DNA from 2 places in the Luteibacter pinisoli genome. Region 2 is predicted to be linked to the other one. Evidence: predicted binding sites of a transcription regulator. Region 2 holds the regulator's gene; the other holds the start of a gene.
The links. The regulator sigma-54, encoded in region 2, starts transcription at its own class of promoters, with help from an activator protein. The targets are predictions, from matches to a motif close to TGGCACGNGCNTTGC.
Positions count from the first base shown of each region.

Region 1: glnA (type I glutamate--ammonia ligase) is a predicted target of sigma-54. The motif match lies at 1,441-1,455, and genes of this name have one in related genera.

Region 1 covers NZ_CP041046.1:162,137-172,262, reverse strand. Annotated here, with positions in the region: gene glnA (type I glutamate--ammonia ligase) at 1-1,400, opposite strand, end outside; gene FIV34_RS00805 (YcxB family protein) at 1,675-2,169, shown strand; gene FIV34_RS00800 (hypothetical protein) at 2,166-2,510, shown strand; gene FIV34_RS00795 (family 43 glycosylhydrolase) at 2,584-4,407, shown strand; gene acpA (acid phosphatase) at 4,432-6,105, shown strand; gene FIV34_RS00785 (DHA2 family efflux MFS transporter permease subunit) at 6,121-7,674, opposite strand; gene FIV34_RS00780 (HlyD/EmrA/EmrK family protein) at 7,678-9,072, opposite strand; gene FIV34_RS00775 (efflux transporter outer membrane subunit) at 9,069-10,126, opposite strand, start outside.
Region 2 covers NZ_CP041046.1:1,020,188-1,030,313, reverse strand. Annotated here, with positions in the region: gene FIV34_RS04650 (DUF3108 domain-containing protein) at 1-44, shown strand, start outside; gene murA (UDP-N-acetylglucosamine 1-carboxyvinyltransferase) at 96-1,355, opposite strand; gene FIV34_RS04640 (BolA family protein) at 1,402-1,641, opposite strand; gene FIV34_RS04635 (KpsF/GutQ family sugar-phosphate isomerase) at 1,820-2,833, shown strand; gene FIV34_RS04630 (KdsC family phosphatase) at 2,847-3,395, shown strand; gene lptC (LPS export ABC transporter periplasmic protein LptC) at 3,392-3,991, shown strand; gene lptA (lipopolysaccharide transport periplasmic protein LptA) at 3,954-4,553, shown strand; gene lptB (LPS export ABC transporter ATP-binding protein) at 4,558-5,277, shown strand; gene FIV34_RS04610 (RNA polymerase factor sigma-54) at 5,390-6,874, shown strand; gene hpf (ribosome hibernation-promoting factor, HPF/YfiA family) at 6,995-7,342, shown strand; gene hprK (HPr(Ser) kinase/phosphatase) at 7,472-8,374, shown strand; gene rapZ (RNase adapter RapZ) at 8,398-9,279, shown strand; gene FIV34_RS04590 (PTS sugar transporter subunit IIA) at 9,317-9,709, shown strand; gene FIV34_RS04585 (HPr family phosphocarrier protein) at 9,702-9,971, shown strand; gene ptsP (phosphoenolpyruvate--protein phosphotransferase) at 10,000-10,126, shown strand, end outside.

The sequences.
Region 1 (10,126 bases), 860 kb from region 2:
TACATCTGGAATTCCAGCGGGTGGGTGCTCGCACGGTAGCGGGTCACTTCCTGCATCTTCAGCGCGATGTAGCCGTCGATGAAGTCATCCGTGAAGACACCGCCGGCCTTCAGGAAGTCGCGGTCCTTGTCGAGGGCGTTCAGCGCCTCGTCCAGGCTGGCGCACACCTGCGGGATGTTCTTCTCTTCTTCCGGCGGCAGGTCGTAGAGATCCTTGTCGGCCGGTGCACCCGGGTCGATCTTGTTCAGGATACCGTCGAGGCCGGCCATCATCAGGACGGTGAAGGTCAGGTAGCCCGACTGCATCGGGTCCGGGAAGCGGATTTCGATGCGGCGGCCCTTCGGGCTGGCCACGTACGGGATGCGGCACGAGGCCGAGCGGTTGCGCGCCGAGTAGGCGAGCATCACCGGCGCTTCGTAACCCGGCACCAGGCGCTTGTAGCTGTTGGTGGTGGAGTTGGCAAAGGCGTTGATGGCCTTGGCGTGCTTGAAGATGCCGCCGATGTACCACAGGGCGGTCTGCGACAGGCCACCGTAGAGATCGCCCGCGAACAGGTTCTCGCCGTTCTTCGACAGCGACTGGTGGACGTGCATGCCCGAGCCGTTGTCGCCGACGATCGGCTTCGGCATGAAGGTGACCGTCTTGCCGGCCTGGTGGGCGACGTTCTTGATGACGTACTTCATCGTCATCAGTTCGTCGGCCTTCTTCACCAGGGTGTTGAAGCGCACGCCGATCTCGCACTGGCCGGCGTTGGCCACTTCGTGGTGATGCACCTCGACGACCTGGCCCAGCGATTCCAGCACCTTGCACATGTCGGCGCGCAGGTCACCCAGGCTGTCCACCGGGGCAACCGGGAAGTAACCACCCTTCACGCCCGGACGGTGGCCGGTGTTGGTGCCGTCGTACTTGTAACGCGACGACCAGGCGGCTTCTTCGGAGTTGATCTCGTAGAAGACGCGGCCCATGTCGTTCTGCCAGCGGATCGAGTCAAAGATGAAGAACTCGGGTTCCGGGCCGAAGAAGGCGGTATCGGCGATGCCGGTGGACTTCAGGAAGGCTTCGCCGCGCTTGGCGATCGAGCGCGGGTCGCGGCCGTAGGCCTGCATGGTGCTCGGCTCGAGCACGTCGCAATGCAGGATCAGCTGCTTGTGCGCGCTGAACGGATCGAGGTGCGCGGTGTCCGGGTCCGGCATCAGCACCATGTCGGATTCGTTGATGCCCTTCCAGCCCGGGATCGACGAACCGTCGAACATCTTGCCGTCTTCAAACGTGCTCTCGTCAATCGCGTGAGCCGGGAAGGAGACGTGGTGGTGCTTGCCGAGCATGTCGGCGAAGCGCAGGTCGACGAATTCGATTTCCTCGTCCTGGATCAGGTTCAGCACTTTGGAAGCGGCGGACATGGGCAAACCTCGAAAATAGGTGTGGGGCGCAGGGCATTTAGCAATCGCTGTGCCAGTGGCTCCGCAGCGACGGACCGGCCTGGATCAAGCCCCGGCATCATAGAACGGCCGGATGACACCTGCGAACTTGCACCAAGATGGTGCATTCCGAGCTTCGTTGCACCACGCCCGAACCCGTCGGAAGGGCCCGGGCTGCCCGCCCCCTCCCCCAGACGCCTTCCCCTCACTATCCTTCCACCAACGCCACCAAGCCCCCAGGGATCCGCAGGCCCGCATGGAAGACGCCCCGCTAGTCATCCGCCCCCGGTTGCTCAGCTTCGGCGAGCTCCTGCGCGGCGCCATCGGGATCTACCGCTGGTCCGCATCCGGTGTGCTGATCATCCCGTCGATCATCTTCCTCATAACCACCCGCGTCGAACGCACCGGGAGCGCGTGGAACGTGGATTGGCACAGACCCTTGCCTTACATCGCCTATGGCATGGCCGGGATGGTCGCGCTCCAGCTGTGGGGCCTGCATCACCAGTTCAAACGGCAGGCGAAGGACGCCACGTTCTTCACCTTTACCACCAACGGCCTCACCCACGCGACGAACAGTGAGGAGAGCACGATCGCATGGCACGCCGTGCGTAGCGTCTGCGTGTCCGCGCACATGATCTACATCTTCACCAGTCGCTGGAAGGCGTATTACCTGCCGCGCAGCGCCCATGATGCACGCCTGGTGGCCATGGCGCGCGAGGCCGGCGTGACGCTACGCGGGAGCGAGACGTGACCGACACCACGCCACCGGTTCGCGCGACCCTTGACCAGGATGTTATCGACGCCTGGCAGGTTGCGCTGGCGGAATACAAACGCAAGGGTGGATGGGTCTATGCCATCGCCACCGCCTGCGCCCTGGCCTCGGTGGCGTGGTGGATCGCGACGCGACAGCGCCTGGCCATGACCGGCCTCGTCGCCGGCCTTGGCATCGGCGCGATCTACGACGCCCGCGCGCGCCAACACCTGCGCTGCCCTCATTGCGGCCAGCCGCCGATCTACGGTGGAAGGCGCCAGGACGTGCTCACGATGCAATGGTGCCCGCATTGTTATTACTGGCTCCGCAAGCCGTGGTAGCCAGCCACGGGGCTCGGAGCGTAACGCGTATTACGCTGGCACCATCGATATTCCGCTGAAACTGGGATTCCCGATGCCGCGCCTCGTCTCGCTGATCGCTTCGGCCTTTTTTTCCCTGATGCCTCTGGCCTCCGCCGCCACACAACACACGTTCGCCAACCCCCTCGACATCGACTACCGCTACAGCTGGGAGCAGATGAACGAGGGTATCTCGTACCGCACGGGTGCCGATCCGGCCATCGTGCGCTATGGCGATGCGTACTACCTGTTCCAGACCATCGCCGATGGTTACTGGATGTCGAAGGACCTGGTCCACTGGGACTTCGTGAAGCCTGACCACTGGCCGTACGACGGCCACGTGGCACCGGCGACACTGGTAGCGGACGGCAAGCTGTTCCTCATGCAATCGGCGTTCGGGCCGCGGCCGTTGATGGTGTCCACCGCCCCCGCGCATGGGCGCTGGTCGTTCTGGACGCGCAGCCTGCCCTTCATCCCGGGCGCGACGCAGTACGACGAATCCGGAAAGCTGCCGTTCAAGGGCAAGCTGCCGCCGGGCCCGTGGGACCCTGGCCTGTTCCGGGACGACGACGGCAAGGTGTACCTGTACTGGGGCTCGTCCGATACGCTGCCGCTCTACGGCGCGCAACTCGACATGAACTTCGGCTCGACCGAAGGCGAGGGCAAGCGGCTGGCGTTCGTCACCACGCCGGAGGCCTTTATCCACCTGGATCCGGCGAACCACGGCTGGGAGCGTTTCGGGCCCGACCACACGATGGGCGACCAGCCGGCGTACATCGAAGGCTCGTGGATGAACAAGCACGCGGGCCGCTACTACTTCCAGTACGGCGCGCCCGGCACCGAGTACAACGTGTACGGCACTGGCGTGTACATCGGCTCATCGCCGCTCGGCCCGTTTGAATACGCGCCGTACAACCCGGTTGGCTACAAGCCCGGTGGGTTTGTCACCGGCGCGGGCCACGGCTCCACGTTCGACGACGCGTATGGCAATACCTGGAATACCGGTACGTTGTGGCTCGGTGCCAACTGGAAGTTCGAGCGTCGCATCGACATGTTCCCGGCGGGCTGGCACGACGACGGCCAGATGTGGATCGATACGCGCTTCGGTGATTTCCCACAGCGCATGCCCGACCATAAGCTTCGCGACGGCGAGAGCACCTTCACCGGATGGATGCTCCTGTCGTATCGGAAGAAGGCGACCGCATCGTCGACGTTGGTGGGCCATCCGGCATCCCTGCTCACCGACGAAGATCCGCGCACGTTCTGGGTCGCCGCGACGAACGAGCCCGGGCAAACGGTGACGCTTGACCTCGGTGGCACGCCCACCGTCCGCGCGGTGCAGGTCAACTATGCGGACTACCAGTCGGACCGCTACGGCGACGCCCCCGACCTGGTCACGCAGTTCGTGCTGCAGGGTTCGACGGACGGCAGGCACTGGAACGTGCTCGCCGACCTGTCCGCGTCCGATCGCGACCGCCCCAACGCGTACATCGAACTCGACCAGCCAGCGAAGCTGCGCTACATCCGCTACGTGCACAAGCACGTGGGTGCGAAGCATCTTGCGATCTCGGACATCCGCGTGTTCGGCAACGCCGACGGCCCGGCACCGCAGGCACCGCGCGATGTGGTGGCAAAACGGGGCAGCGATACACGCGAGGCGGTGGTTTCATGGAAGCCGGTGCCTGGTGCCGTGGGCTACAACGTGCGCTGGGGCCTGGCGGCGGATCGCCTGCATTCGACCTACCAGCGTTTTGCCGACCAGCCCACATCGTTTACCCTGAGGAGCTTGAACAGGGGCGTTCGCTACGTCGTGGCCGTGGAGGCCTTCGATGAGCACGGCGTCTCCGAACTTTCTCAAACCGTGGAGCTGGCTCCCTGACGGCTCCACCGCACGGTTCCCGCGATGACCAAAAAGCACGATAACGACACCCCCGACGAAGGCCGCCGTCGCCTCCTCGGTGGCATGGCCACGACCGGCGCGATGCTCGCCCTGGGTGGCGCCACGGACGCCGCGAGCGCCGCGACGAAGGCCTCGGCCGCCACGCCCACCGGTGCCGCGCTGGATGCCCTGCTGGAAAAGCACATCCAGAACGTCGTGGTCATCTACGCCGAAAACCGTAGCTTCAACAACCTGTTCGGCAATTTCCCCGGCGTGCTTGATCCGCTCAAGGATGTGCCGGCCGAGCGATACACCCAGCGCGACCGCGACGGCACGCCGCTGAAGACGCTCCCGCCGATCTGGGGTGGCCTCGTGCCCCACGAGCAGACGGTGGACCACCGCACCTACAAGATCGCCGAAAAGGACATCACCGGCCTGCCGAACGCGCCGTGGGCGCTGCACACCGGCGACGGCACGCCGCTGCCGCATGGCGTGGTGACGCGCGACCTCGTCCACGCGTTCTACAACAACCAGCTGCAGATCAACGGTGGCAAGAACGACGGCTTCGTGGCGTGGGGCGACAATGGCGCACTCACCATGGGCCACTACGACGACACCCCCGTGCACCTGCGCCTGTGGCGCCTGGCCGAGCAGTTCACCCTGTGCGACCGCTTCTTCATGGGCGCGTTTGGCGGGTCGTTCCTCAACCACCAGTACCTCGTCGCCGCGCAGCCGCCGTTCTATCCCAACGCGGACAAGAGCCCGGCGCAATTCGGTATCGCCGTCACCGAGAGTGGCAGCGCCACCGACTATCGCCTGAAGATGGACGAGAAGTCGCCGAAGAGCGCGATGGATGGCAAGCCGAAGTTTGCCCACCACAACCAGCTCACCCCGGACTTCTACGCGGTGAACACCATGGGCCCGCCGTACTCGCCGGGTTTCAACGTGGACAGCAAGAACCCGCTGCTGGCCGATGCCACGAGCGCGAATACGCTGGTACCGCAGGTGCACAAGCACATCGGCGACGTGCTTTCGGCGAAGAACGTGGACTGGGCCTGGTACGGCGGTGGCTTCCAGGCCGCGCTGGACGGCAAGGGCGATAGCGATGACGGGATTTTCCCCTCCACGCCAAACTTCCAGGCCCACCACCAGCCGCTGAATTACTTCGTCTCGCTGGCCCCCGGCACCGACGCACGCGCGAAGCACCTGCGCGACGGCGGCCTGGGCGAATCGCCGAAGACGAACAAGTTCCTCGCCGATGTCGTTGCCGGCAAGCTGCCCACCGTCGCGTACTACAAGCCGCAGGGCGACCTGAACATGCACGCCGGTTACTCGGACGTCGAAGCCGGCGACCGCCACATCGGCGCTGTGATCCACCAGCTGCGCCAGAGCCCGCAGTGGAAGCACATGTTGGTGGTCATCACCTTCGACGAAAACGGCGGCTGGTGGGACCACGTGGCACCGCCGAAGGGCGACCGCTGGGGCCCGGGCACGCGCATCCCCGCGCTGGTGGTGTCGCCGTTCGCGAAGAAGGGCCACGTCGAGCACACCATGTACGACACCGGCTCGATCTCGCGCTTCCTCACCCGCCGCTTCAAGCTGGAAAAACTGCCCGGCCTGCAGATGCGCGACGACGCGATGGTGAAAGCCGGTGGCCCGGCCCCCGGCGACCTGACCGAAACGCTCACCTTCGGCTGAGGGAACCGCCCGTGGCTAATGCCCGGGCGTACCGCCGGAAGCGAACGGTGGTTTCGCGAACCAGATGGCGATCATCGCCATGCCGAACATCAGGCCGAACAGCCAGAACACATCGTTGACCGCGAGCGTGGCCGCCTGCAGGTCGACGATGCGGTTCAGGGCCGCGTTCGCCGTCGGGCCCTGCACGCCGAAGGCCTGGAAGCGGTCCAGGTAGGCCTGGGTGGCGCGGTCGCCTGAGACCACGTGCTCGGCCAGCACGGCGTGGTGGTAGGTCGTCCGGTGCGAATACATCGTCGTACTCACCGCCGTCGCGATACTGCCGGCCAGGGTGCGGAAGAAGTTCGACAGGCCTGAGGCGCTCGCTACCTGCTCATCCGGGATGCCGGAAAGGATGATCTGGTTCACCGGGACGAAGAACAATGCCACACCCGCGCCCATCATCAGGCGGGGCAACGCCAGGTCATGGTACGGCGCCGTGGTGTTGAGCGTGGACATCCAGAACGACGCGCCCGCGAAGATGGCGAAGCCCACGGTGTTCAGCAGGCGCAGGTCGAACTTGTGCTGGAACGCGCCGACCAGCGGTGAAAAGAAGATGGCGAGAATGCCGATGGGCGCGACGACGAATCCGGCCCACGTCGCGGTGTAACCCATCACCTCCTGCACCCACATGGGCATCACCACCGTGCCGCCGAAGAACGCGAACATGCCCAGCGACAGGCAGAGGACGCCGACGAGGAAGTTTCGTTTTCCGAGCAGGCGCAGTTCCACCACCGGGTTCTTGTGCATGAGCTCCCAGGCGACGAGGAAGGTCAGGCACACCAGCGAGACAATCGCCAGCACGGTGATGACGTGGGAGGTGAACCAGTCATCGTCGTTGCCGTTGTCCAGCATGAACTGCAGGCAGCCCACGCCCACCGCGAGCAGGAACAGGCCCACGGCGTCGATCGGCACCTTGGCGACCTTCGACTCGCGACCGCGCAGCAGCGTGACCGTGATGATCACCGCGAACAGACCCACGGGAATATTGATGAAGAAGATCCACGACCAGTGGTAGTTGTCGGTGATCCAGCCGCCGAGGATGGGGCCAAACACCGGCGCCACCACCACCGTCATCGCCCATAGCGCCAGCGCGATCGGCCGTCGTTTCGGCGGATAGTTATTGAGCAGCAAGGTCTGCGACAGCGGCACCATCGGCCCCGACACCGCACCCTGCAGAAGCCGGAACAGGATGAGCATCGGCATGCTCTGCGCCAGGCCGCACAGGGCCGAGAACACCACGAACAGCATCACCGAGATGGTGAAGGTGCGCACTTCACCGAAGCGCCGGGCGACCCAACCGGTGAGCGGCTGCATCACCGCGCTCGCCATGGAGTACGCGCTGATCGCCATCGTGCCTTCGTTACTGCTGACACCGAGGTTGCCCGCGATGGTGCGCACCGACACGTTGACGATGGAGATGTCGAGTACCTCCATGAACGTCGCCAGCGCGACGCCGGCGGTCAGCAGCGCCAGCTGCCCGCCGTGCATGGGGGCAAGGCCCCCGCTGCCGTTGCCGTTCTTCGTCGGCATGGATCAGCGGCCGGCTTTGGCCGGCGCGGCTTGCGGCAGGTCGACGGTGTTCGCCCGGATGATCGCCAGCGCATGCGCGTCCGCGTCGTTCATCTCCTGCTCGTAGACGTTGGTGGTGGCGAGCGGCTTGCTGCGCGGAGTCTCGGCCAGGACGCGGCCGTCGCGGTCGTGGGTGTCGACGGTGACGTCGGTGGAGAGGCCGATGCGCAACGGATGCTTGCGCAGGTCTTCCGGGTCGATCGAGACGCGCACCGGCAGGCGCTGGACCACCTTGATCCAGTTGCCGGTGGCGTTCTCGGCCGGCAGCAGCGAGAACGCGCTGCCCGTGCCCGCATTCAGGCCGACGACCTTGCCGTGGAATTCCATATCCGAGTACATGTCGGTGGAGACCTTCACCGGCTGGCCGATGCGGATGTGCTCGAGCTGGGTTTCCTTGAAGTTCGCGTCGATCCACAGATCCTGGAGGGGAACGACGGTGAGCAAATCCTGCCCAGCCTGCACGCGTTGCCCCACCTGCACCTGGCGGCGTGCGGCGTAGCCTTCGATGGGTGAGACGATGGCGTTGCGGCCGCTGTTCACCCACGCATTGCGGAACTGCGAGCGGGCCTGGACCACGGCGGGGTAATTCTCGACCGTGGTGCCGTCGACCTGCGCGTGCGCTGCCGCGGCTTCGCGCTCGGCGGCGTTGAGCGCGGCGAGCGCCTGCTGCATCTGGCGCTTGCCCGTGTCGACTTCTTCCGCGGAAACGGCACGCCGTTCGAGCAGCGGATGACGGCGGTTGTATTCGTCACGCGCCTGTTCGTACTGCGCACGTCGTTGCGGAATCGCCGCGTCGGCCTGGTTGGCTTGCTGCACCTTCGCCTGCGCTTCGCGCACGGCCTGTGCGAGCTGGCCTTCGGCGTTCATCAGCGCCACCTTCGCGTCGACGGGGTCGAGGCGGATCAGCACCTGGCCGGCGTGGACGCGTTCGGTTTCTTCCGCGGCGACTTCAATCACGGTACCGGCGACGCGCGAGGAGATCGTCACCATGTCGCCCTTCACGTAGGCGTCGTCGGTTTTCTCGCGCTGGGTGAACACGAAGATGTACAGCAGAAGCCAGGTGAGGCCGGCGAGGATGAAGACGGCGGCGATCACCGAGAGGATGATCACCTTGCGGCGCTTTTTCTTCGGGTCGTCCTGGTCGTCGTCCTTTTTCTTATCGTCCTTCCCTTCCTTGTCGTCCTTCTTCCCGTCGTCTTCCTTCTCGTCGTCTTTCTCGTCCTTGCCTTCGCCGTGCTCCGACTCCCCATGCGCCGAGGCATCACCGTACTTGTGCAGGTACTTGTAGCGGTACTTGTACGGCAGCGGCGTGCTATCGCCCTCGCCGTCGTTGCGCGGCTCGTCGTGGTCAGGCGTCATCGCGTGGTTTCCTTCGCGGCCGCGGTGGCCGGCAGGGCGGGCAGGTCATCGGCGTGGTAGCCGCCGCCCAGCGCGTGGATCAGGGAGAGGTTTGCGGAAAGCAGCTGGCTGGTGAGCTGCAGGCGGGCGTCACGCTGCTGGTCCACCTGCATGTCGGCGCGCAGCCAGTCGCGGTCGTCGATCAGGCCTTTCGAGCGGCGGTCACCGGCCTTCTGCTGCTGGGCGACGGTGGCGTCGTACTGGCGATCCTGCTGCGTGCGGCGCGCGTCCAGCATCTGCAGCGTCGCCACGCCCTGGGCGACGTCGCCGGCGGCCTGCACCACGGCGCCGTCGTACTGCGCTACCGCCGTGTCGAGCTGCGCCTGCGCGCTTTCCACCTGCGCGAGCAGGCGGCCGCCGCTGAAGATCGGCAACTGGATGGACGGACCGACGCTGGCCAGCGCGAGGTCGGTACGCGTGCCGGAGCCGAGATCCGGATAGGTGCGCAGGAACGCGCCCAGGCCGGTCAGGCTCACGTCGGGGTAGTACGCCTTGCGCGCCTGGTCGATGTTTTTTGATGACGCCTCGATCTGCCAGCGCGCGGCCGCGATGTCCGGCCGGCGCGCCAGCAAGCCGAGCCGTGCATCCGGCGGCAGCTGCACATCGGGCGTGGGCAGCGGCACCGGGTTGAGCGGGCCCAGGTCGGCGGGCGACACGCCGGCGAGTGCGGCGAGCTGGACGAGGTCGAGTTGCGCCGCACCTTCCAGCTGCGCGACGTTGCCGCGCTGCTGGGCGAGCTGGGCATCGGCCTGGTCCAGGTTGGTCGGGTCGTCGAGACCGTGCTTCACGCGCAGCTCGACCAGCGAGCGGTAGTCGTCGGCGCTATGCACCACGTGCCGCGCCACGGCAAGACGCGCCTGCTGGGCCTGCCAGTCGAAGTACGTGTTCACCACGTTGTACTGCAGCGAGGTGGCCGCCGAGGCGCGCTCGGCTTCCGCGGCGCGCGCCTGGCCAACGGCGGCGGATACCGCATCCTTCTGCTTGCCCCACAGGTCCAGGTCCCACGTGGCCAGCG
Region 2 (10,126 bases):
GCGGCGACCTTACCCTCGAACTGGTGAAGTTCGAAGGCAAGTAAGCCGCCCAGAAAAAGGCAAAAAAAACCCGCCTGCGAAGGCGGGTTTTTTGTTTAGCCCGGCAGGCGCCGGATGCGTGCGCCAAGCACGCCGAGTTTCTCTTCGATGTTCTCGTAGCCACGATCGATGTGGTACACGCGATCTACCGTGGTGTCGCCCTCGGCCACGAGGCCAGCCAGCACCAGGCACGCCGAGGCGCGCAGGTCCGTGGCCATGATCGGCGCACCGCTCATCTTCGCCACGCCGGTGATGATGGCCGTGTTGCCTTCCAGGCGAATATCCGCACCCAGGCGCTGCAGTTCCAGCGCGTGCATGAAGCGATTCTCGAACACCGTCTCAGTGATGACGCCCACGCCTTCGGCCACGCAGTTCAGCGCGGTGAACTGCGCCTGCATGTCGGTGGGGAACGCCGGGTACGGCGCGGTCACCAGGTTCACGGCCTTCGGCCGGCGGCCCTGCATGTCCAACTCGATCCAGTCCTTGCCGGTGCTGATGTGCGCGCCAGCCTCTTCGAGCTTCTGCAGCACGGCGTCCAGCGTGTCGGCACGGGCGCCGCGCGCACGCACCTTGCCGCCGGTCATCGCCGCGCCGACCAGGAAGGTGCCGGTCTCGATGCGGTCCGGCAGCACTTCGTAGTGCGCGCCGTGCAGGCGCTCCACGCCTTCGACGATCAGCGTGGAGGTGCCGATACCGTCGATCTTCGCGCCCATGGCCATGAGGCAGTGGGCGAGATCGACCACCTCCGGCTCCTGGGCGGCGTTTTCGATAATGGTGGTGCCCGAGGCCAGCGTGGCCGCCATCAGGATGTTTTCGGTACCGGTGACGGTGACCATATCCATGACGATGCGGGCGCCTTTCAGGCGGTTGGCCTTGGCCTTGATGAAGCCGTTCTCGACGGTGATCTCGGCACCCAGGGCCTGCAGGCCGCGGATGTGCTGGTCGACCGGACGCGAACCGATGGCGCAGCCACCGGGCAGCGACACTTCGGCCTTGCCGTAGCGGGCGACCAGCGGGCCGAGCACGAGGATGGACGCGCGCATGGTGCGCACCAGCTCGTACGGCGCGACGCAGGAGTTTTCCGGCCTCGGGTCGATGTGCATCTTCATGCGATCGTCGAGGACGACACGCACACCCATGCGGCCGAGCAGTTCAATAAAGGTGGTGACATCGTGCAGGTGCGGCACGTTGCCAATGCTTACCGGCTCGTCGGCGAGCAGGCAGGAAGCAAGGATGGGGAGCACGGCGTTCTTGGCGCCGCTGATGCTCACCTCACCGTTGAGCGGCTGGCCGCCGCTGATAAGGATCTTGGCCATGGGGTTCGTTTTTACCTTCGAAAAGCGGAATGGGTCGCGGCGCGGGTCAGGGGCGGCCGGCGGCTTCTTCCGGGGTAAGGGTTTTCAGGCCCAGCGCGTGGATGGCGCCGCCCATCAGGTCGCCAAGGGTGGCGTAGACGAGGCGGTGGCGGGCGAGCGGCAGCTTGCCGGCGAACTGTGCCGAAACGACCTCGGCTTCAAAATGAACGCCGTCGTCACCGTGCACGTTCACCCGGGCGCCGGGCAAACCGGCTTCGATCAATGCCTGGATGCGGGCAGCGTCCATGGGGTCTCCGTAGGGAAGGGGGTCGCCGCGGGCCGGGGGTTCCGAAACGGACCCTGAATCACCGGTCGATGGCAGCGACGATAAAATGAGAATATGTAATGGTAATGGAAATCCGGTGTCGCAGAAATGGACATTCCGGGTTGCCCAGGGACAGCCCTCCGCCCGGACCCAAGGCCGCATGAACGCCCGCACCGCTCCGCCTGCCACCCCCCTGCTCATCGACGCGGACACCGTCGTGCGTAGCGCGCGTACCGTCATCGCCACCGAAGCGGCCGCCATTCGTGGGCTGGAACGGCGCGTGGACGCCACTTTCGTCCGTGCCTGCCAGATGATCCTTGCCTGCAAGGGGCGCGTCGTGGTCTCGGGCATGGGCAAGTCCGGGCATATCGCCCGGAAGATCGCGGCCACCCTCGCCTCCACCGGCACCCCGTCGTTCTTCGTCCATCCAGGCGAGGCCAGCCATGGCGACCTGGGCATGATCCAGCCGGACGACATCGTCCTGGCCATCTCCTATTCGGGCGAAACCGACGAGCTGCTGTTCATCCTGCCGGCGATCAAGCGCCAGGGCATCGCCCTGATCTCGATCACCGGCAACCCGAACTCGTCGCTGGCCGGCCAGGCCGACGTCAATATCGACGGCAACGTGGCCACGGAGGCCTGCCCCCACGGGCTGGCCCCCACCGCCAGCACCACCGCGGCCCTGGTCCTGGGCGATGCCCTGGCCGTGGCCCTGCTGGAAGCCCGCGGTTTCACTTCCGACGACTTCGCCCGCTCGCATCCGGCCGGCAGCCTCGGCCGCCGCCTGCTCCTGCATATCGGTGACGTCATGCACAGCGGCGACGACGTGCCCCGCGTGCTGGTAACCGCCACGCTCAGCGAGGCGCTGGTGGAAATGACCCGCAAGCACCTGGGCATGACCGCCGTGGTCGAGCCGGATGGCCGCCTCGTCGGCGTGTTCACCGACGGCGACCTGCGCCGCGCGCTGGACGACGATGGCGTGGATCTCCGCGGCGCCACCGTGGCCCAGCTGATGACCCGTGGGCCGAAAACCATTGGCTCGGACAAGCTGGCCGTCGAAGCCGCCCAGATCATGGAAAAGCACCAGATCCACGCGCTCCTGGTCACTGACGCCGACGGTTGCGTGGTCGGCGCCCTCAACATCCACGACCTGCTTCGCGCGCGCGTCGTCTGAACCCCGGCGAATCATGGCCTACACGCATTACTCCGAGATCCCCGCCGACGTCCTCGAGCGCGCCGCACGCATCCGCGTCATCGTGTTCGACGTGGACGGCACGCTCACCGATGGCCGCCTGTGGTATGCCGAAGACGGCCGCGAGACCAAGGTCTTCCACGTGCATGACGGCCTGGGCCTGAAGCGGCTGCAGGAAAACGGCATCAAGGTGGCCATCATCACCGCGCGGATCAGCCACCCGGTGTCGCTGCGCGCCGAGGAACTGGGCATCCAGCACGTCTACCAGGGCCAGAAAGACAAGCGCGCCACGCTGAATGCGCTGCTCGACGCCCTGAACCTGGCGCCCGAACAGGCCGCCTTCGTCGGCGACGACCTGCCCGACCTGCCGGCCATGGGCATCAGCGGCCTGGCCGTGGCCGTGGCCAACGCCCACCCGTGGGTGGCCGAGCGTGCCCACTGGCGCACGCGCCTGGGTGGCGGCTACGGCGCGGCGCGCGAAGTGGCGGACATGATCCTCGCCGCCCAGGGCAAGGCCGAAGCCGAGCGGGACCGCTGGCTGTGAGCGCACTGAACCTGTTCAAGGACCGCAGCTCGGCAAGCATGGCGGGCATCCTGCTCGCCGCCCTCGGCGCCAGCGTCCTGCTCTATTACTGGGTGGCTCCCGAGAAGAAGGTGGACGACTTCATCGGGCCGCCGCGCTCGGGCTACGTGCTCACCACGTTCGACCTCGATTCGTACAACGAGGAAGGCAAGCCCGCGTTCAAGCTCATCGCGCCCCACCTGGAGCGCCGCGAGGGTGACGAATCGCTGTACATCAATGCGCCCAACTTCGTGCTGCCCTCCACCAAGGAAACCGACGTGCCCCCGTGGACGGGACACTCGCAGTACGGATGGGTGAACAAGGACGGCACCATGCTCAAGCTCCAGGGCCTGGTGCACATGGACCGCATCGCCTTCCAGACCAATCCGCCCGCCAGCATCGACACCTCCGAGGTCACCGCGTGGCCGAAAGAGAACCGCCTGGAGACCGCCGAGGCGGCGCGGATCGTTCAGGGAACCTCTACAATGGACGGCGTAGGCATGCGCGCCAACCTCGACACCAAGCACCTGGAGCTCCTCGATGCAGTCCACACCACGTACCAGCCACGCAAGCGCTAAGGCACTGATCGCGGCCTGCGGCGTGGCGCTGCTCGCCGCCGCGTCGCCTGCCATGGCCAAGCAGTCCGACCGCCAGCAGGTGGTCGACGTCAAGGCAAAATCCTTCGATGGCAGCCAGCAGCCGCAAGGCATCGCCATCTATACGACGGGCGTGGTCATCACGCAGGGCACGCTGAAGGTCACCGGCGTCAAGGCCACCATCTATTTCGACGACCAGAACCAGGTGACGCGCGCCGTCATCGTCGGCAGCCCGGCCACGATCGAGCAGCAGGACGACGACGGCAACTGGATGCACGGCCACGCGGCCAATGTCGATTATCACAACGATACCGGCATCGCGATCCTCACCGGCAACGCGCATATCGACCAGCCGACCAAGGGCACGGCCGATGGCGACAAGCTCACCTACAACACGAACGACAGCACGATGACCGGCGAGAGCAATGGCGCCTCCACCGTGCACATGACCTTCCAGCCGAAGACGCAGCCCGGGGCTGCGCCGGCCAAGCCTGCCGCACCGGCGACCCCCGCCGCTCCGGCACCCAACACGAAGAAGCCCTGACCCAATGCTTTCAGCCCAAGGCCTGCAGAAGCGGTTCCGCGCCCGCCAGGTGGTTCGCGATTTCGCTTTCTCCATCCGCGAAGGTGAGGTGGTTGGCCTGCTCGGCCCCAACGGCGCCGGCAAGACCACCTGCTTCTACATGGTGGTTGGCCTGATCCAGGCCGATGCGGGCCAGATCAAGCTCGACCAGCAGGACATCACCGGCCTGCCGATGCATGCGCGCGCCAAGCTCGGCATCGGCTACCTGCCGCAGGAAGCCTCGGTATTCCGCCGCCTCAGCGTCTCCGACAACATCCTCGCGGTGCTGGAACTGCGCGAGAACATGACGCAGAAGGAGCGCGAGGTCGAACTGGAAAGCCTGCTGGACGAACTGAAGATCTCGCACATCGCCGAGCAGAAGGGCATCAGCCTTTCCGGTGGTGAGCGTCGCCGCGTGGAAATCGCGCGCGCCCTCGCCGCCCGCCCGCGCTACATGCTGCTCGACGAGCCGTTCGCTGGCGTGGATCCCATCTCGGTGGGCGAGATCCAGCGCATCGTCCGCCACCTGAAGGAACGCGGCATCGGCGTGCTCATCACCGACCATAACGTCCGCGAAACGCTCGGCATCTGCGACCGCGCGTACATTCTCAACGACGGCGAAGTGCTCGCCCGCGGCACGCCGCAGCACATCCTGGCCGACGAGAAGGTCCGTGAGGTGTATCTGGGCCGTGAATTCCGCATCTGATCTGCCACTTAGGCACATGCGAAATCGGCCAGCTGGCCTAGCTGGCCGGGCGGCTGGTTTAGCGGGGCCGCGAAGGGTTACGATGCGTTCGTAACCCGATCCTGCGAAGGTAATGAAACCCGGACTTCAGTTTCGCCTGCATCAGCAGCTCACGCTGACGCCACAGCTCCAGCAGGCCATCCGCCTGCTCCAGCTGTCGCAGCTGGAGCTTGAGGCCGAGCTTCGCCAGATAGCGGAGAGCAACCCGCTGCTCGAGTTCGCCGAAGACGCTGAATCGGAAGCCGAGGCGACCGAGGAAACGGCCACCTTTGACGAAACGATGGATTTCCGGACCCGCGACGAAGTGCCGGCCAAGGCCGCCCGCGAGGACGAAGAGTCCACCGCCTCCCCCTCCGAGGAGCTCGCCCCCGACTGGGACGACGACCGCTTCCACGGCGAGGCGGGCGATTACGCCGGCGCCCCGTCACGTAACGGGGGCGGCGACGAAGACGGCTTCGAACCCCAGAATGCGGCGCCGGAAAGCCTCCAGCAGCATCTGGAGTGGCAGCTCAACCTGTCCCAGTTCACCCCGCGTGACCACGCCATCGCCACGGCGATCATCCACGCCCTGGACGAAGACGGTTACCTCCGCGACGGCATCGAGGCCGTCCTACCGGCGCTGCACGACCTCCATGCCGGGCTGGAAGAGATCGAGGCGGTGCGCCAGCGGGTCCAGCGCTTCGACCCGACCGGGATTGCCAGCCTGGACCTGCGCGACTGCCTGCTTTGCCAGCTGGGCCAGTTTGCCGAGACCACGCCGCACCGCGACCTGGCCATCCGCATCGTTTCCGAAGAAATCGAGCTGCTGGCCCGCAATGACACCGCCAAGATCGCCCGCCGCCTCAAGGCCGGCGAGGCCGACGTGGCCACGGCAGCCGCGCTCATCCGCAGCCTGGACCCCCGTCCCGGCGCCGCGCTGGACGCCACCCCGGTGGAATACGTGGCGCCCGACGTCTACGCCCGCCGTGAGAATGGCCGCTGGCGGGTGAGCCTGAACGCCGACGCCCAGCCCCGGCTGGGCCTCAACCAGCATTACTGCAACCTGATAGCCCGCGCCCGGGGCGACGACGCCACGTGGATGAAGGGCCAGCTGCAGGAGGCCCGCTGGCTCCTGAAGAGCCTTCAGTCGCGCGCCGAGACACTCACCAAGGTAGCCGAGGTGATCGTCCGCCGGCAGAGCGCCTTCCTCGACTACGGCCCCGAAGCCATGCACCCGCTGGTGCTGCGCGAGGTGGCCGAAGAGGTGGGTATGCATGAATCGACCATTTCCAGGGTTACCACGCGCAAGTACATGCACACGCCGCGCGGTACCTTCGAGCTGAAACATTTCTTTTCCAGCGGCGTGGCCACGGAAGACGGCGGCAGCGCGTCCGCAACGGCCATCCAGGCCATGCTACGCAAGCTGATCACGGCGGAAGACCCGCGTCGCCCGCTGTCCGACCAGGCTCTCGCGGAGGAGCTTCATCGACGCGGCATTCAGGTGGCCCGACGTACGGTGGCCAAGTACCGGGAAGCGATGCGCATCCCAAGTTCCAGTGAACGCGTGCGCGCCAACTAACCGCACGCGGAACCCTCGCGGAGGATCACGGTCCCACGGTTTCAAGGTTCAGGAGTGGCAACCGGCCATTCCCATCTCGCCGCCCCTCATCGGCGGCACCCTCAGTAAGAAGGAGGCGTCATGCAAATCCAGATCAGCGGCCAGCACATTGCCATTACCCCTGCCCTGCGCGAGCGCGTGGAACAGCAAATCGGCCGCTTCGAACGCCTTTTCGACAACATAACTGCGTTAGACGTCGTGCTTTCGGTGGATAAGGCCGAGCACAAGGCCAGCGGCACCCTCCATTGTTCAGGCACCCGGTTGCACGCCGACAGCAATATCCGCGTGCAGGACGACAGCAAGAACGACCGGATGTACGCCGCGGTGGATGACATGATCGCCAAACTGGCCGACCAGCTGCGCAAGCATAAGGAAAAGCTCAAGGATCACCATAATGCCGAGGTCCGTGAGGCCCGCGCGGCGATCTAAAGCGCCAAAGCGCCCCTGTGGCACAATATAAGCAAGCCGGCACACCCGTGTGCCGGCTTTTTTCTTGACAGGGACCCTCTCGTGGATCGGCTTACCGCCAGACAACTCTTCGACGGCGTTCATGAACGCATGGCCCTGCGCTGGGTAGCGGGCATGCGTGGCGAAGCCCGCGTCCTGGAACCGAACACCAAGCAGAGCCGCCGCCCGTCCCTGGTCGGCTACCTCAACGTGATCTACCCCAACAAGGTGCAGATCATCGGTACGGAGGAACTCAACTTCCTGGACGGCCTGGAATCGCGCCAGCGCTGGGAGGCCATCCACAAGATTGCCGCCTACCAGCCGGCCGCGCTCATCGTCACGAAGGACCAGGCGATCCCGCCGGACCTTCGCGAGGTGGCCGAGGAAACCGACACCCCCCTCTGGCAGAGCACCAAGCGCGGCCACGAGCTGCTCACCTACCTGCAGTACCACCTGGCGCGCACCCTGGCGCCGCGGGTGACCTTGCACGGCGTGTTCCTCGAGGTGTTCTCCATCGGCGTGCTGATCACCGGCGAGCCGGGCTCGGGCAAGAGCGAGCTGGCCCTGGAACTGATCAGCCGCGGGCACCGCCTGGTGGCCGACGACGCCACGGAATTCACCCTGATCGCGCCGGATGTCATCGACGGCGCCTGCCCGGAACTGCTGCAGGACCTGCTCGAAGTCCGCGGCCTGGGCGTCCTCAACATCCGTGAGATGTTCGGCCACACGGCCGTGAAGCCCTCGAAGTACCTTCGCCTGGTGATCCACCTCAAGCCGATGCGCGAGGGCGAGGAAACCGACGCCATGACCCGTCTCACCGGCGATGTCAGCCGGCGCAACGTGCTGGACGTCGACGTGCCCAAGATCACCATCCCCGTCGCCCCCGGCCGCAACCTGGCGGTGCTTGTGGAGGCGGCGGTGCGCAACCACGTACTGAAGAGCAAGGGCATCGACCCTGCCCAGACCTTCATCGACCGCCAGGCGCACCAGATGCGCCGGTTCTCCCCGTGGTGACCCAGGTGAACGACGAATCCCTCATGAGCCCCATTGTCGAAGCCGACGCCCTCCACCTGGTGGTACTCACCGGCATGTCCGGGGGCGGCAAGACGGTGGCCCTGCGCGCGCTGGAAGACCTCGAGTTCTACTGCGTCGACAACATGCCGTCGGAACTGATCCCGCAGCTGGTCGCCGCCGTGAGCCAGGGCGAGCACGGCCCGCGCCGGCGCATCGCCGTGGGCGTGGACGTGCGCAACCGCCGCTCGGACCTGGAGCGCATGCCGCACGTGCTGTCGGAGCTCTCCAGCGCCGGGGTCCACGTGCACCTGGTGTTCCTGGACAGCCGCGACGACGTCCTGATCAAGCGCTACTCGGAAACGCGCCGCCGCCACCCGCTGGCCATCGAGCGCCGTTCCCTCGCCGACTCCATCGCCGAGGAGCGCCGCCTGCTGCGCCCGCTGGTGGCCATCGCCGAGAAGGTGATCGACACCTCCGAGCTCAACGTGCACCAGCTGCGCCGCCTGTTCGCCACCGGCTACGCCGCGGCCAGTGACGGCACCACCCTGCTGTTCGAGTCGTTCGCCTACCGCCGCGGCCTGCCCTCGGACGCGGACTTCGTCTTCGACGCGCGCTGCCTGCCCAACCCCCATTGGGACCCGCGCCTGCGCCCGTTCTCCGGCCGCGACCAGGCCGTGCGCGAGTACCTGGACGCGCAGCCCATCGTGGGCGAGTACTATGCCGACGTGGCGCGCTGGCTGGACACCTGGCTTCCGCGCTTCGAAGGCGAGGACCGCAGCTACGTCACGGTCTCCATCGGTTGCACGGGCGGTCGCCACCGCTCGGTGTACCTGGTGGAGCGCCTGGCGCAGCATTTCCGCACGGAGCGCGGCAACGTCCTTACTTTCCACCGCGAGCTCGAATGAGCACCCTATGCACCCTCTCACACAGCAGGAGCCGGCCATGAGCGTTGGCGTGCTCCTCATGACGCACGAAGCCGTCGGCAAGGCGCTGGTGTCGGCTGCGCGCCACGTCATGCCGAAGCTGCCGCTGACGGTGGATGCCGTGGAAGTGCCGCCCGGTGCCGACCCGGACGTGATGCGCCAGCTCACCGCCAAGCACGCGCGCGACCTCGACACGGGCGCCGGCGTGCTGATCCTGGCCGACCTTTACGGTGCCACGCCGTGCAACATCGGCCTTTCGCTGGCTGAGCTTGGCGTGCACATTCGCTGCGTCTCGGGCCTCAACCTGCCGATGCTGCTGCGCGTTCTCAATTATTCGGAAAAATCGTTGTCCGAGCTGGCGGAAATCGCCGCCAGCGGGGGCCGCGGAGGGATCTTCATCGATCATGCTTGAACAGGAAATCACGGTATCCAACCGGCTTGGGCTGCACGCCCGCGCGTCCGCCAAGCTGGTGCAGCTGGTATCCACCTTCAAATCCACGGTGCACCTGCTAAGCAAGGGGCGCGAGGTCAACGCACAGAGCATCATGGGCGTCATGATGCTGGCGGCCGGCATGGGCACCACGCTCGTGATCCGCGCCGAGGGCGACGACCAGGAAGCGGCCCTGGCCGCGGTCATCGCACTGTTCAACAACAAGTTCGACGAAGGCCAATAAGCATGGGCGCCAGGGGGGCGAGACACGCATGAGGCACCAGCTGACCGGCACACCCGCATCCCGGGGCATGGCCCTCGGGCGGGCGCGCATGGTCCAGCCCAGCCTCTTCACCGTGGACATGCGCATGCTCGAGGACGCCGAAGTCGGCCCCGAGA